Regions from separate parts of the Pseudomonas ekonensis genome, predicted to be linked through region 2. Evidence: riboswitches for the same ligand, from Rfam matches in the RefSeq annotation. Region 2 holds a riboswitch; the other holds the start of a gene.

Region 1 (7,419 bases), on a different contig from region 2:
CCGCGTAGCGGGTCAGGATCACGGTCTGCGACACGTCCGGCAGGGTCAGTTCGGCTTCCAGCAGCGCAGCGCATGCCGCGGTGGCGGTCACGCCGGGGATGATCTCGAAGGCGATGCCCAGCTCCCGCAGGCAGCGGATCTGTTCGCCGATGGCACCGTACAGGCTCGGGTCGCCGGAATGCACGCGGGCGACGTCCTGGCCGTTGGCGTGGGCGGTCTTGATCAGGTCGATGATCTGTTCCAGGTGCAGTTCGGCGCTGTTGACCACGGTGTCGGCCCGGTGTCCCTCCAGCACCGCCGCCGGCACCAGCGAGCCTGCGTAGATGATCACCGGGCAGCTGCGGATCAGCCGTTGGCCTTTGACGGTGATCAATTCGGGATCGCCGGGGCCGGCGCCGATGAAGTAGACGGTCATTGTTCCATCCTGAAAAAAGGGGCGGTGCAGGGCGTCACGAGCGTCGCGCATGAACGTTGCTCATGATCGAAAGCGGGGATTATCGGGAATTCAGGCCGCGCCGGCCAATGCCAATGTGGCCTGGGCGTACTTTTGCCGGGGAATCAGCAGCTTTGCCGGCGCCTGGATCCATTGTTCGGCCAGCGCCAGGGCGGCGCTTTCCGCCACGCCGTAGCAGCCGGTGCGCTCGAAGGCGATCTGCGACTGGTGGCTGAGGCGCGGCCGGTAGCCGGCCAGTTCCGCGCTGCTGAAATACAGCAAGGGCAGCGCCAGTTGCGCGGCCAGTTCCCGCAAGCCGGGCTCGTCGCGTTTGAGGTCGATGCTGGCGAGCGCCTTGACCGCCGCCAGTTCGATGCGATGGGCCTGCAGGGCCTGGTCGAGCAGGGCCCGCAGGGTGGCGGCCGGGCAGCCGCGCTGGCAGCCCAGGCCGACCACCAGGGCCGGCGCTGCGCCGTCAGCGGTCATGCGTGGCGTTGGCCTTCGCCGTTGCGGCGGAACAGCCACGCGCTGATCAGGCCCAGGGCCAGCCAGAACGCGACGTTGGTCAGCTGCGAGGCGATCTTGAACTGCGCTTCCAGCGCCTGCGGTGCCAGCATCGAGTGCACTTCCGGTTGCGGTGCGCCGATCACGTGGGGCACGGCGAGGATGGCCGCGCCGAGGATCTTCATCAGCCAGTTGCGGCTGAAGGCGATCAGGGCCAGGCCCACGGCGGTGGACGCTGCGGTGCCGATCCACCAGGTCTGCCGCGAGGCCAGGTCGGCGGCGGCGGTGCCGGGCAGTTCGGGCGGCAGGCCGAGGGTCGGCGCCAGCACGAAGGTGGCGTAGCCGGCCAGGCCCCAGAGCAGGCCTTGTGCGGTCCTGGTCGGTGTGCGCAGGGTGTAGAGGCCGGCCAGCATCAGGGCGAAGCCCACGGCCACCACCAGGTTGCCGCCGGTGGTCGACAGCACGCGCTGCCAGCCGTCTTCCGGCTCCCAGGCTTCGGCGTCGTGGGTGTGGGCCGGGGTGCCGGCGGCGTGTTCGTGGACTTCGGCCGCAGGTTCAGCCTTCTCGTAGGTCTCGGCCTGCAGAATCAGCGGGGAGACCCAGAAGCTTTGCAGCAGGGTGAGCAGCAGGGCGGCCAGCAGGCCGGTGAACCCGGCGGTCCGGGCAATGCGCTTGATCATGTCGGCAGGTCTCAGTGGCACGGGAACGCGGCGCTGTGGCGGGTATCGTGGGCGGCGTTGTGCACCGCTTCGATGTGCGAGAACCCGGCGAAGTAGACGAGGCAGGCCCCCAGGATCGACGCGCAGACGGCGGCGGTCAGGCGTTGGCTCAGGGTGGTGGTGCCGGCGGAGCTCTTGTCAGTGCTGCCGGTGCTGGTGATGATCGACATGGCGCTTCCCTCTGTGGTGTCAGCGGGTGAATAGAGCGCATGGAAACCCTGCGGGACGGGCACGCAGGGTTCGAACAGCGCCCGCCCACCGCGGGTTTGTTATGTTCAGCGGCGCAGGTGCGCGCTGTGCGTTGCGGGCCGGTCTCCGGGCTCGCGAGGGGTTGGCGTCGGCCGACCTGCAAGCGTCACCTTCCCATGCCGCAGGCACAGTGGATCTGACGCTTCGCTCGCTTACCGTTGCGGGGGCAGCACCGGACTGACATGGCCTTGAAGTAAAGCACATGATTCACCGGTTTCCCGTTTCACCCTGTGAAGGGCACCCGTAACAAGTTGTGTAGGAGAGCATGGGCACACGATCCGAGTCAATCGACGGCTAACGCACGGCCAGCAGAACGTAGGCGCCCAGCGCGATCAGAAACGCGTAGTAGGACTTCATGCGCGTCAGGCCCAGCAGCCAGGCCAACGCCACAGGGCCGATCCACAGGTGCGCCGACGGCTGCTGGCCGGCCAGCGGTTGCAGCGAACCGGCCAGCAGGCTGATCAGCATCGCCACGGAGGTGTATTTGCCCAACCGGTCGATGAACGCCCGGGCCCCGCCGGACAAGCGTTCGACATCCACCGCCAGCGGCAGCAACCGGCAAGTGGCGGACACCAGCGCGCAAATCAGCACGTACAGCCAGAACACACTAGGCTCGGTCATAGGCGTAACTCGTCAGGACGGTCACCGCGAGCACCGCCATCAGGCTGATATCCCCCAACCACAGCAGGCTGGCCGCGGCGGCGAGTCCGGCGATCCACTGTGCGTGCAGGCTGTGCCGGTCGCGGGCCATCTTGCCCAGCGAAGCGCTGATGAAAATGGCGATCACCACGCTGACATGCTCCATCAGCCCGTTGTCGGCCAGGCTGGCGAAGCCGTAGCCGGCGGCGGTGCCGAGCAGGGCGGCGGCGTACAGCGCAAAGCACACGGTGTTGGCGTAGGGGCGGCTGACCGGCCCTTGTTCCTTGCGGATCGACATCAGGGTGAAGGCCGCGTTGGCCATCACCGCCAAGGCCGGGACAAACGATTTGACGGAGCCCTTGAAGCTGGACTTGAGGCTCAGGGTGAACACCAGAAAACGCAAGTTGATGCTCAACGCCGAGACCAGCACGCCGAATGCGTTGAGCAGGTGCGCCGGCGTCTCCAGCAGCGTCAGTTGCAGCGGCGAGGCCATCACCGTGCCGCTGAACACCACCATCGACGGCAGATCCAGGCCGTGGCGGCGGCCGAGCATGCCGATCAGGGTGAAGGTCAACAGCAGCGAGAACACGAACGGCAACGCATCGCGCAGGCCGGTCGTGATCTCGCTGTGGGCGGCCGGTTCGGCCAGCGCGGACTCAACCGGCATGGGCGCTTTGCCGTGCGCCGGCCAACAGGTCTTCGACACCGTCCTTGTAGGCCAGCGCCTTCTCCAGGTAGTACTCGGTGGAGAAGCGCGGGATGAACTCCTCGACCACGGCCACGCCGCGGTAGCCGTTGACGGCGAAGCGGTTGAGCACATCGCTCAGGCGCAGGTTGCCTTCACCGATGGGCAGGTGCTGGTGGTGGGTGTCGTTGAGGTCGGCGATGTGCAGGTGACGGGTCACCGGGGCCAGCTCGGCGATGGCCTGGAACAGGCTTTCGCCGTAGGGCATCAGCGAGCACAGGTGCGTCACGTCGATGGTCACGAAGCAGCCGGTCTCGCGGTGGAAGCGCAAGTGCTCGCCGACGCTGAACACCGGGAACTTCGGCCGCTGGCCGCCCATGTTCTCCAGGCACAGGTCGATGCCCCGGGTGTCGACGCGCTGTTTGACCTCGTTGATCGCCACGATCAGGTTGTCCAGCAGTTCGGTGTTTTCCAACTGGTCCTTGTAGCCCGGATGGAACGTCACGCTGGTGGCGCCGGCCTGGCGCGAGAAGTCCACGGCGGCGCTCAGGCAGTCCACCGCCTGGCCCCGTTCGACCGGATCGGGCGAGCACAGGTTGTACTGGCGGCCCCACCAGCCGGCGTGCACCGTCAGGGTGATGCCGTTCTGCTCGGTGAAGGCGCGGACCTGCCGCGCCAGTTCGCTGCGTTCCTCGACGCCGAGCGACCAGAACACGGTCTCGGCGTCTTCGCCGATCTCGAACTCCACGGCCTTGAAATGCCTGGACAGGTCGGTGATCGACCCGAGGATGTCCGCCGGGTTGTCGTACACGTTGGTGGAAAAGGAGATCAGCGGAAAGTTCGGGCTGATCGGGCCGTCGATGTGGAACAGGGTCTCTTGGGTGCTCATTGCGCCAGTCCTTGGGTGGTGAAACGAGGATGGGAGATCGCGGCGCCGAAGACGTTCGGGTCGTCTTCGGCGGCGCAGGCCAGCAGCACGTAGCCGTGCCGGTCGGCGGAACGGCGGATGGGCCGGCCGAACTTGCCCTGGTCGAGCGTCGCGCGCAGGGCGAAGGGGTGCCGCAGCAGTTGGTCGCGCAGGCGTTCGGGGTCGGTCGTGCCGTCGGTCTCGATGTAACGGATCGCCATTTGCACGAACGCCTGCTCGGGGGCCGGCAGGTCGGTGCCGGTCATCGCCGCCAGGGTGCTGGCCGCCAGGTGCACGCCGGTGGTTTTCCAGACCATCTCCCAGATCTGGTCGCCGCCGAAACGGGTCTGGGTCTCGATGAAATGCAGGCGCGCTCCGTCGAGCTTGACCTCGGTGTGCGCCGGCCCCCAGCGGTTGCCCATGCGTTCGAGCAGCCACAGCACCGCGTCTTCGATCAGCGTGCGGCTGGCCTCGTCCAGGGCGGCCGGAAAGTCATGGCCGGTCTCGACATAGCCCGGCGCGCCGCTGGTGTGCTTGCGGGTGATGCCGAGGATCCGGTGGCGGCCGTCGAGGCTCAGGGATTCCACGCTGTATTCGTCGCCGCCGGCGAACGCTTCGATCAGGTTGCGGCCTTGCAGCGGCAGGGCGTCGACGTCTTCGGACCGGTTGACCGCGTAGACCCCTTGGCTGCCTGAACCGCTGACGGGTTTGACGATCGACGGGCCGTGGCGTTCGACGAAAGCGCGTACGGCCTCGGCGCTGTCCGCCGCCGCGCTGTGCAGTTCATAGGGGCTGCCTTGCAGGAGCCGGCGGAACAGCAGCTTGTCGCGGCTGACCTCGACGCTGCGCACGCTGTTGTGGGGGATGCCCAGCCGTTCCCCTAGTTGCGAGGCCGGCAGCAGGCCCAGTTCGGAGAACGACACCACGGCGTCGAACGGCCGCTGACGGTGCAGGCGTTCGACCGTGTCGCCGTAGCCGGCCAGGTCCGCGATGTCGGGCGTCAGCACCAGCGCCGCGTGTTCGCGTTGATAGTCCGACAACTGGTCGGGTTGCTGCACCAGGGTGAAGTGGAAGCGGTGCGCGGTGTCCCAGTCCAGCCCTGAATCCCGCCCGCCGATCAGCAGGATGCGTTTGGCCGGTTCGGGGTCGGTGCGCTCGCCGTAGACGTCGATGTCCGTGACCGCCAGCAGCGATTCGCGCAGCCGGGCGGTGTCGGGCTGGCGGAACTCGACGTACAGGTAGTTCTGGAACCCGTTGCTGGCCGGGCCGATGGCGTCGCCCGGCGCGGCGTAGGCGTACCATCGCTGGAAGCCCGGCACGCTGCGCAGGCACCGGGCGTGATGGAGGCCGTCGTAGGTGCGATGGGTGCGGGCGAAGGGCGTGGCGATCCCGAACGGCTGCGGGACGTCGCAGGCAGGCGGCAGCGCTTCGCCGAACAGGGCGCGGTGATAGCAGACATCCAGCGGCAGTTGCCACGCCTGGCGGATCACGTGGATCCGGCTGCCGCCGGGCCGCGCGCCGACCTCCAGCACCCTTGGCCCGCGTGCGGTGAGGATGAACTCGACATGGGCGAACGTGCCCTTGAGGCCGAGGGCCTGCACGGCGTCGTGGGCCAAACGGTGGCAACGCGCTTTGAGCGACGCATCCGGTTCGATGGTCGAAGGCGTGTAGCGGGCGAAATGGTGGAAGTCGTCCCGGCCGATGTCGACCCCGGCGATCACATCGACGATGGGAAAGCTGCTGATGTTGCCGTCAGGACCGATGGCGCAATCGATGGAATGGTTGGAGCCGTGCAGGTATTCCTCCAGCAGCAGCTGGTCGGTCTCCCGCTGTTTGCCGGCGACGTAGCGTTGCAGCGCCGGCCATTCGCGGCGGCTGTAGTCCAGCAGTTCCTGGCGGTCGCGGATGCAGCGCACGAACAGGCTGCTGTACAGGTTCGAAGGCTTCAGGACGAACGGGTAGGGCAGCGCATCGGGTGCGGCGAGCAGTTCGTCGATGCCCGTTTCGCGGGAGATCACCTGCAGGTCAGGGTTGGCCGACGCCTGGAAGCGCTGGCGCTGCAGCACCTTGTCCAGCGTGTGCTCGACGTTGCGGTGCAGGTGCGCCAGGGCCGGCACCGCCGCGCACAGGCGGCCCGTGACGGCGACATAGCCTTCTCGGAAGTTCAGCACACTGGTGAAGCCGTGCTCATCGAGCAGGCGTTGGGTCAGGTCGATCAGTTCCGGGGTCAGGCCTTTGGAAAAGTCGTAACGGGCTACCGGCGGCACCTTGGCCGCGTCGGCGATCTTGCTGGTGGCGCGGCTGTCGGCGATCAGCAGCGGCGTGATGCCTGCGGCGATCAGGCCTTCGTATTCGCCGTCGCGGATGTTGCCGACAATCAGGCAAGCGGCTGCGCTCATCGGCAGGACTCCTCGTCGAAACTGTAGTGAACCCGGTTCAACCGGTGACAGATGTGGGCCAGGCGGATGCGGTCGGCGGCGTTGACGCTGTCCGTCAGCACGTTGCGGATGATGTGGGCGAGGGCGTCCAGGTCTTCGCCGGCGATCCCCAGGCGGGTGATTTCCTGTACGCCGAAACGCAGGCAGTCGCGTCCGTCGATGCGCTTGTTGTTGACCCGTATCCCCAGTTCGTTGAGCTGCTGCGCCGCGTGCTGGCTGAAGGCGCCTTCGAGCAGCAGCATATGGGTGTCGGTGGCGTGCGCCGTCCAGCCCGGCAGCCCGGCCAGCGCAGCGTGCAACTGGCGGGCGTTGGCGCACATGCGTTCGGCGTAGGCCTGGCCGTGGCGCTCCATCTCCATCAGGGTGACGAACAGTTGCAGCAGGCCGGGCAGGTTGGGGGAGGACACCAGCGCACCCCCGACGTTGTGTTCGATCTGCCGGGCCAGGTCGGCGCGTCGGCAGACGATCAGCGCCCGGTGCGGGCCCGGCAGGGATTTGTGGGTGTTGCCCTGGAGGATGTCCGCGCCTTCATCGAGCGGGTTGGGGTAGGCCTGGCCGGCGATCAGCCCCAGCGTGTGGGAGGCGTCGCAGATGATCAGCGTGCGGTCGAGGCCGCGCCGGTTGAGCAGCTTGCGCAGCGGCCTGACGGCGATCGCCCGGGTGGTGAGGCCGTGGTCGAGCAGCACGGCGGCCGGCGGTTGCCCGAGTGCCTGAAGTTGCGCATCGAAGGCGTCGAGATCGATCTGGCCGTCCGTGCCGAGCCCGAAAAACACGCTCTGCCGGCCGATCTTCTGCACCAGCGGCCCGGTGGCGAAATGGCCGCCGCTCTCGGGCGCCAGGGACAT
Region 2 (7,419 bases):
CCTGCTCGCGATGGTGTCCGCCCAGCCGACTTCCAGGTCAGCTGACAGACCGCCATCGCGAGCAGGCTCGCTCCTACAGTGGTTTTTGGGGTCTCGGAGATTCACCGGGCCGCAGACACGCGCCACACTTTGTTCCCCACGTCGTCGGCCACCAGCAGGCCGCCTTGCCGGTCGACCGCCACGCCCACCGGGCGGCCCATGGCGTTCTCGTCCTTGTCGAGGAATCCGGTCAGCACATCCACCGGTGCGCCGTTCGGCTTGCCGTTGGCGAACGGAACGAAGATCACCTTGTAGCCGCTGAGGGGCTTGCGGTTCCATGAGCCGTGCTGTCCGATGAACGCTCCTTCCTTGAATGCCGCCGGCAGTCGGTTGCCTTCGGCGAAGGCCAGGCCCAGCGAAGCGGTGTGGGGGCCGACGGCGTAGTCAGGGGCGATGGCCTTCGCCACCAGATCCATGTTCTGCGGCTGCACGCGCACGTCGACGTGCTGACCGTAGTAGCTGAACGGCCAGCCATAGAAGCCGCCGTCCATGACTGAGGTGATGTAGTCGGGCACCAGGTCGCTGCCAATTTCGTCGCGCTCGTTGACGGCCGTCCACAAGGCGCCGGTTCGCGGTTCCCAAGCCAGGCCATTGGGGTTGCGGATGCCCGAAGCGAAGATGCGGTGGTTGCCCGTGGCGCGGTCCACCTCCCAGATGGCAGCCCGGCCTTGTTCCTGATCCAGGCCGTTTTCGCCGACGTTGCTGTTCGAACCGACGGTGACGTAGAGCTTGCTGCCGTCCTGGCTGGCGATGACGTTCTTCGTCCAGTGGTGGTTCAGCGTGCCGCCGGGCAGGTCGGTGACTTTGATCGGTTGCGACTTGATTTCGGTCGCGCCGGGTTCGTAGTCAAAGCGCAGCAGGCGATCGGTGTCGGCGACATACAGGTCGTTGCCGACCAGGGTCATGCCGAACGGCGAGTTGAGGTTTTGCAGGAAGACCGTGCGGGTTTCCGCCACGCCGTCATGATCGGCGTCGCGCAGCAGGGTGATGCGGTTCGCGCTCGGCACGCCGGCGCCGGCGCGGCCCATGACCTTTTTGGTGATCCAGCCCTTCAGGCCGCTGCCGTCATCGGGTTTGGGCGGAGCGTTGGTCTCCGCCACCAGCACGTCGCCGTTGGGCAGCACGTAGAGCCAGCGCGGGTGGTCGAGGTTTTCGGCGAACGCCGCCACCCGGGTGCCTGCCGCCGGCGTCGGTTTGGCGCCGCTCGGCCAGCCCACCGCCGGGGCGATGTGCACCGTCGGGATCAGGGTCTTGTTCGGTTCGGGCAGTTTGGGCGACGGGCCGGTGCCGTCGGAGACTTGCAGGCTTGAGGTTTCGCCGCAGGCGGCAAGGCCTGCGGCAACCGCGATGACGAAAATGAACGGGGGCTTGCGCATTGCTTGTCTTCCCTATGAATGCATTCCCAATCATAGAGGCATGGGCGACCCCGATGGTTCAAGCGCTCAGCCGCGGGCCTCCTTGAACAGCACGGCGATGCCGGGGTGGTAGTTGCCCGCTTCGCTGCGCAATTTGCGGTAGGCGTAAGGGAAGTACCAGGCCACGGCACAGGTGTGTTCCTTCTGCAGGTCGTCGACCATGTCCTGAAGCTCTTCGGGGCTGGCGCTGTGCTGGGCCTTCTGCGGCGAAACGAACAGGCAGCCGAGCTTGAGGTCGCTGGCGTAGCTGATGCGCTTGGCGTCGCTGGTGATGTCGTGCAGCGCCTGGGTCAGGTTGAGGCTGTTGACCCGGGGCCAGCGCTGGGTGGCCTGGATGTAGGCACGGTCGTCGGTGCCGGCCAGGAACAGGTCGGCGCGGGCGTTGCGTTCGCCGTCCTCGTTCTGCTTGCGGGTGGCGGTGTCGCGCAGCGTCACCAGCTCGGCCATCCACGCGGCGGCGGAGAGCAGGCCCAGGTTGGCCTTTTCGTCGTGCCAGTAGGGGGTGTCGTTGTCGCCGCGCACGGTGTTGTAGCGGTCGATACAGTCAAACCAGCGTTCCAGCACCGGGCGCAGGAATTCCAGCCGCGGATTGCTGATGATCATGCCTTGCATGGTGCTCTCCCTTGTTATTGTGATGTGCTCTCTGCAGTCAAAAAGCATGGCTCTTTGATATCACTCATGGCAGTGTGGCACAAGATTGGCGTCAGTTAATTGATCGGCGGCATTTTTTCGTCGCCGCAGCCCCGCTTCATTTGACGCTCCACCCCCAACCCTCTAACCTTCGCGGCTTGTTTCAGGTGCTCTGTGGCGGCTGTCGACAGAGTGAAACAGGGAAGCCGGTGAGGGTCGCATGTCCACAGTGGAGCGACCGCGATCCCGGCGCTGCCCCCGCAACGGTAAATGAGTGAAAGCTGTGCCTGATGCCACTGCGTCCGAAGACGCGGGAAGGCGCGCAGCCTGGCCTTGCGCCGCTCATGAGCCCGGAGACCGGCCTGATCCATCCAACGGCATCACGGTGGGCGATGCCAGGCTTGCCGCCGTCTATTCTTGTGCCCGCCCGCCGTTACCCAGCCTCAACGGAGAGCTCCCCCATGACTGACACCACCGAGCGTGACGAGCGCCACCTGGCGCGCATGCAGCGCAAAAAAGCCGTGATCGACGAGCGCATCGCCAATTCGCCGAACGAATGCGGCCTGTTGCTGGTGCTCACCGGCAACGGCAAGGGCAAGAGCAGCTCGGCGTTCGGCATGCTTGCCCGCGCCATGGGCCACGGCATGCAGTGCGGCGTGGTGCAGTTCATCAAGGGCCGCAACAGCACGGGCGAGGAACTGTTTTTTCGCCGATTCCCCGAGCAGGTGCGTTTTCATGTGATGGGCGAAGGTTTCACCTGGGAAACCCAGGACCGTCAGCGCGACATCGCCGCCGCCGAAGCCGCGTGGGAGGTCTCCCGGCAGATGCTGCGCGATCCGTCCATCGGGCTGGTGGTGCTCGACGAACTGAACATCGCCCTCAAGCACGGCTACCTTGACCTCGACCAGGTGCTCAGCGATCTGCAGGCCCGTCCGTCGATGCAGCACGTGGTGGTCACGGGGCGCGCGGCCAAGCCGGAAATGATCGAGATGGCCGATACCGTCACGGAGATGGGCATGGTCAAGCACGCCTTCCAGGCCGGGATCAAAGCGCAGAAAGGCGTCGAACTTTGAACCAGTCTCGTCACTGCCCGGCGGTGCTGATCGCAGCGCCGGCCTCGGGCCAGGGCAAGACCACCGTCACCGCCGCGCTGGCCCGCCTGCACCGCAATCACGGGCGCAAGGTGCGGGTGTTCAAGTGCGGCCCGGACTTTCTCGACCCGATGATCCTCGAGCGCGCCAGCGGTGCGCCGGTCTACCAGTTGGACATGTGGATGGTCGGCGAGCAGGAAAGCCGCCGCCTGTTGTGGGAAGCCGCCGCCGAAGCGGATCTGATCCTGATCGAAGGCGTCATGGGCCTGTTCGACGGCACGCCGTCCAGCGCCGACCTGGCGCGGCATTTCGGTGTGCCGGTGCTGGGCGTGATCGACGGCACCGCCATGGCCCAGACCTTCGGTGCGCTGGCCCTGGGCCTGGCGCGCTATCAGCCGGACCTGCCGTTCGCCGGGGTGCTGGCCAACCGCGTCGGCACCGTGCGCCATGCGCAATTGCTGGAGGGCAGCCTCACCGAAGGCCTGCGCTGGTACGGCGCGCTGTCCCGGGAAACCGGGATCGAGCTGCCGAGCCGTCATCTGGGCCTGGTGCAGGCCAGCGAGCTCAATGACCTGGACCTGCGCCTCGACGCCGCTGCGCAGGCCCTGGCGGACAGCTGCGAGGTCGCGCTGCCGCCGCCGGTCGAATTCGCCGCCCCCGAGCCGCTGGAGGTCGAGCCCCTGCTGCAAGGCGTGCGGATTGCCGTCGCCCGGGACGAGGCGTTTGCCTTCACTTACGGCGCCAGCCTCGATCTGCTGCGGGCGATGGGCGCCGAGCTGCGCTTCTTCTCGCCGATCCGCGATGCGGCGCTGCCGGACGCCGACAGCCTCTATCTGCCGGGCGGCTACCCCGAACTGCACCACGAGGCGCTGGCGCAGAACACACCGATGCTGGAGGCGATCCGCGCCCATCATGCCGCCGGCAAGCCGCTGCTCGCCGAATGCGGCGGCATGCTCTATCTGCTCGACTCGCTGACCGACGTCAGCGGCACCCGCGCCGAACTGGCCGGCCTGCTCAGCGGCGATGCGGTGATGCAGAAGCGTCTGGCGGCGCTGGCCCTGCAGGCCGTCGAACTGCCGGAAGGCACGCTGCGCGGCCACACCTACCACCATTCCCTGACCACCACCGGGCTGACGCCCATCGCCCGTGGCCTGAGCCCCAACGGCGGGCGCGGTGCCGAGGCCGTGTACCGGGAAGGGCGGATGACCGCGTCCTACGTGCACTTTTACTTCCCGTCCAATCCGTCGGCGATCGCCGCGTTGCTGGCGCCCGGCCGCCAGGCCGCGGCCGTCCCTGACGAACCGCGATCCGCAGTGGGAGCGAGCCTGCTCGCGCAGCGGCCATGAGCGACAACGCCTACACCCCGGCCGAACGCGAAGCCGTCTACCGCGCCATCGCCGAACGCCGCGACATGCGCCACTTCACGGGCGGCACGGTCGAGCCCGAACTGCTGCGCCGCCTGCTGGAGGCCGCCCATCAGGCGCCCAGCGTCGGGCTGATGCAGCCGTGGCGCTTCATCCGCATCAGCGATCGCACCTTGCGCGGCCGGATCCAGAACCTGGTGGAAGAAGAGCGGGTGCGCACCGCCCAAGCCCTCGGCGAGCGCAGCGACGAGTTCATGAAGCTCAAGGTCGAAGGCATCGGCGACTGCGCCGAAGTGCTGGTGGCCGCGTTGGGGGACGACCGCGAACGGCACATCTTCGGCCGCCGCACGCTGCCGGAAATGGACTTGGCGTCGCTGTCCTGCGCGATCCAGAACCTGTGGCTGGCCGCCCGCGCCGAGGGGCTGGGCATGGGCTGGGTGTCGCTGTTCGAGCCCCAGGCCCTGGCCGACCTGCTCAACCTGCCGGCGGGGGCCAAGCCGTTGGCGGTGCTGTGCCTGGGGCCGGTCAAGAAATTCTATCCGGCGCCGATGCTGGTGCTCGACGGGTGGGCGCAGGCGCGTCCGCTCGATGAGCTGCTGTACGAAAACCAATGGGGAGTGAATCAATGAGTGTCGCGTTGTTGAGTGTCGCCGCCGTGGCGCTGGATGCGCTGCTGGGTGAACCGAAACGCTGGCATCCGCTGGTGGCGTTCGGCCGTTTCGCCGGACGCGTCGAACAACGCTTCAATGCCGCAGGCCGTGGCTGGCGCAGCCATGGCGTGACGGCGTGGGTGATCGTGGTGCTGCCGCTGACGATTTTGGCCACGGCGCTGTCGTGGGCGCCCTACGTGGGCTGGGTCGTGGAGATCCTCGCGCTGTATTGCGCCCTCGGCATGCGCAGCCTCGGCGAGCACGTCGGGCCGGTGGCCAAGGCCTTGCGCAGCGATGACCTGGAGGAGGCGCGCAAACGCGTCGGGTATCTGGTCAGCCGCCAGACCAGCGAGCTGGACAGCACCGCCGTCGCCCGCGCCGCCACCGAATCGGTGCTGGAGAACGGCAGCGACGCCGTGTTCGCCGCGTTGTTCTGGTTTGCCGTGGCCGGCGCGCCGGGTGTCGTGCTCTATCGCTTGAGCAACACCCTCGACGCCATGTGGGGCTACCGCAACGAACGCTTCGAGCGCTTCGGCTGGGCGGCGGCGAAAATCGACGACGTGCTCAACTACATTCCCGCGCGGCTGGTGGCGTTGACCTACGCACTGTTGGGCAAGACTCGCCTGGCCCTCAAGTGCTGGCGTACCCAAGGCCCGAAGTGGGACAGCCCCAACGCCGGCCCCGTCATGGCCGCCGGCGCCGGTGCGCTGGGTGTGGAACTGGGCGGCCCTGCGGTCTATCACGGCGAACTGCACGAGCGCCCTCAGTTGGGCGAGGGTGTGCCGGCGGATGCCGATTCCATCGACCGTGGCTGGCAATTGGTGCAGCGCGGGGTATGGTTGTGGCTGCTGATCCTTTGCGTGGGGGCTGAATTCTATGCTTGAGCACGGCGGCCGGTTGCGCAGGGCGGCGATCGAGTACGGCATCGCCGAGCCGGACTGGCTCGACCTGTCCACGGGCCTTGCGCCGTGGCCGTTTGCGGTGCCGGACATTCCGCTGCGGGCCTGGGCCCGCCTGCCGGAAACCGACGACGGCCTGGAGCAGGCCGCGTGCGATTACTACGGCGCCGCGCACGTGCTGCCGGTGGCCGGCTCGCAGATGGCCATCCAGCTGCTGCCGCGCCTGCGTCGGGCCGGCAAGGTCGGCGTGCTGTCGCCATGCTACGCCGAGCACGCCGAGGCCTGGCGCCGCAGCGGCTACATCGTGCGCGAGGTGCTGGAGCAGGAAGTCGATTTCTTTCTCGACAGCCTCGATGTGCTGGTGGTGGTCAACCCGAACAACCCCACCGGGTTGAGCCTGACCCCGGCGCGGCTGCTCGACTGGCACGCCAGGCTGGCCCAGCGGGGCGGCTGGCTGGTGGTCGACGAAGCGTTCATGGACAACGCCCCCCAGTTGAGCCTGGCGCCCCATGCCCATCAGGTCGGCCTGATCGTGCTGCGTTCGTTCGGCAAGTTCTTTGGCCTCGCCGGGGTGCGGCTGGGTTTTGTCCTGGCCGAGCGCAAACTGCTCAGGCTGTTGGCCGAACAGGTCGGCCCTTGGGCGGTCAGCGGGCCGACCCGGGTGCTGGGCCAGGCGTGCCTGCTGGACACCGAAGGCCACACCCGCCAGCGCATCCGCAGCGACGAGGCCAGCGAACGGCTGGCCGCGCTGCTGGAGCGCTACGGCTTCAAACCCCACGGCGGCTGTGCCCTGTTCCAGTGGCTGATCACCGAGCAAGCGGCCGCGCTGCATGAGTTCATGGCCCGGCGCGGCATCCTGCTGCGCCTCTTCACCCACAACAGCAGCCTGCGGTTCGGACTGCCCGCCGACGCCGCCGACGAGGCACGGCTCGAACAGGCCTTGCAGGCGTTCGCCAAGGAACACCCGATGGATACGCCGGCATGACCACGCTCATGGTGCAGGGCACCACATCCGATGCCGGCAAAAGCACGCTGGTGACCGCATTGTGCCGCTGGGCGACCCGCCAGGGCGTGGCGGTGGTGCCGTTCAAGCCGCAGAACATGGCGCTCAACAGCGCGGTGACCGCCGACGGCGGCGAGATCGGCCGCGCCCAGGCGGTGCAGGCCCAGGCTTCGCACCTGGAACCGCACACCGACATGAACCCGGTGCTGCTCAAGCCCAACAGCGACACCGGCGCCCAGGTGATCATCCACGGGCGCGCCGTCACCACCATGAATGCCGTGGCCTATCACGACTACAAGGCCATCGCCATGCAAGCGGTGCTGGCCTC

What was found. A riboswitch is a leader RNA that binds a small molecule or an ion and turns the genes downstream of it on or off. The one in region 2 is predicted to bind cobalamin.
Region 1: another riboswitch for cobalamin. It lies ahead of KVG96_RS09315 (CbtB domain-containing protein); the one in region 2 lies ahead of cobO (cob(I)yrinic acid a,c-diamide adenosyltransferase).

The regions. Positions count from the first base shown of each region.
Region 1 covers NZ_JAHSTS010000001.1:2,083,374-2,090,792, forward strand. The annotation lists gene cobM (precorrin-4 C(11)-methyltransferase) at 1-415, opposite strand, end outside; gene KVG96_RS09305 (cobalamin biosynthesis protein) at 506-919, opposite strand; gene KVG96_RS09310 (CbtA family protein) at 916-1,617, opposite strand; gene KVG96_RS09315 (CbtB domain-containing protein) at 1,629-1,826, opposite strand; cobalamin riboswitch at 1,946-2,165, opposite strand; gene KVG96_RS09320 (AzlD domain-containing protein) at 2,200-2,526, opposite strand; gene KVG96_RS09325 (AzlC family ABC transporter permease) at 2,513-3,211, opposite strand; gene KVG96_RS09330 (sugar phosphate isomerase/epimerase family protein) at 3,201-4,118, opposite strand; gene KVG96_RS09335 (ATP-grasp domain-containing protein) at 4,115-6,535, opposite strand; gene KVG96_RS09340 (PLP-dependent aminotransferase family protein) at 6,532-7,419, opposite strand, start outside.
Region 2 covers NZ_JAHSTS010000002.1:767,919-775,337, reverse strand. The annotation lists gene KVG96_RS16495 (PQQ-dependent sugar dehydrogenase) at 102-1,415, opposite strand; gene KVG96_RS16490 (hypothetical protein) at 1,482-2,066, opposite strand; cobalamin riboswitch at 2,233-2,464, shown strand; gene cobO (cob(I)yrinic acid a,c-diamide adenosyltransferase) at 2,546-3,157, shown strand; gene KVG96_RS16480 (cobyrinic acid a,c-diamide synthase CobB) at 3,154-4,521, shown strand; gene bluB (5,6-dimethylbenzimidazole synthase) at 4,518-5,168, shown strand; gene cbiB (adenosylcobinamide-phosphate synthase CbiB) at 5,165-6,073, shown strand; gene cobD (threonine-phosphate decarboxylase CobD) at 6,066-7,073, shown strand; gene KVG96_RS16460 (cobyric acid synthase) at 7,070-7,419, shown strand, end outside.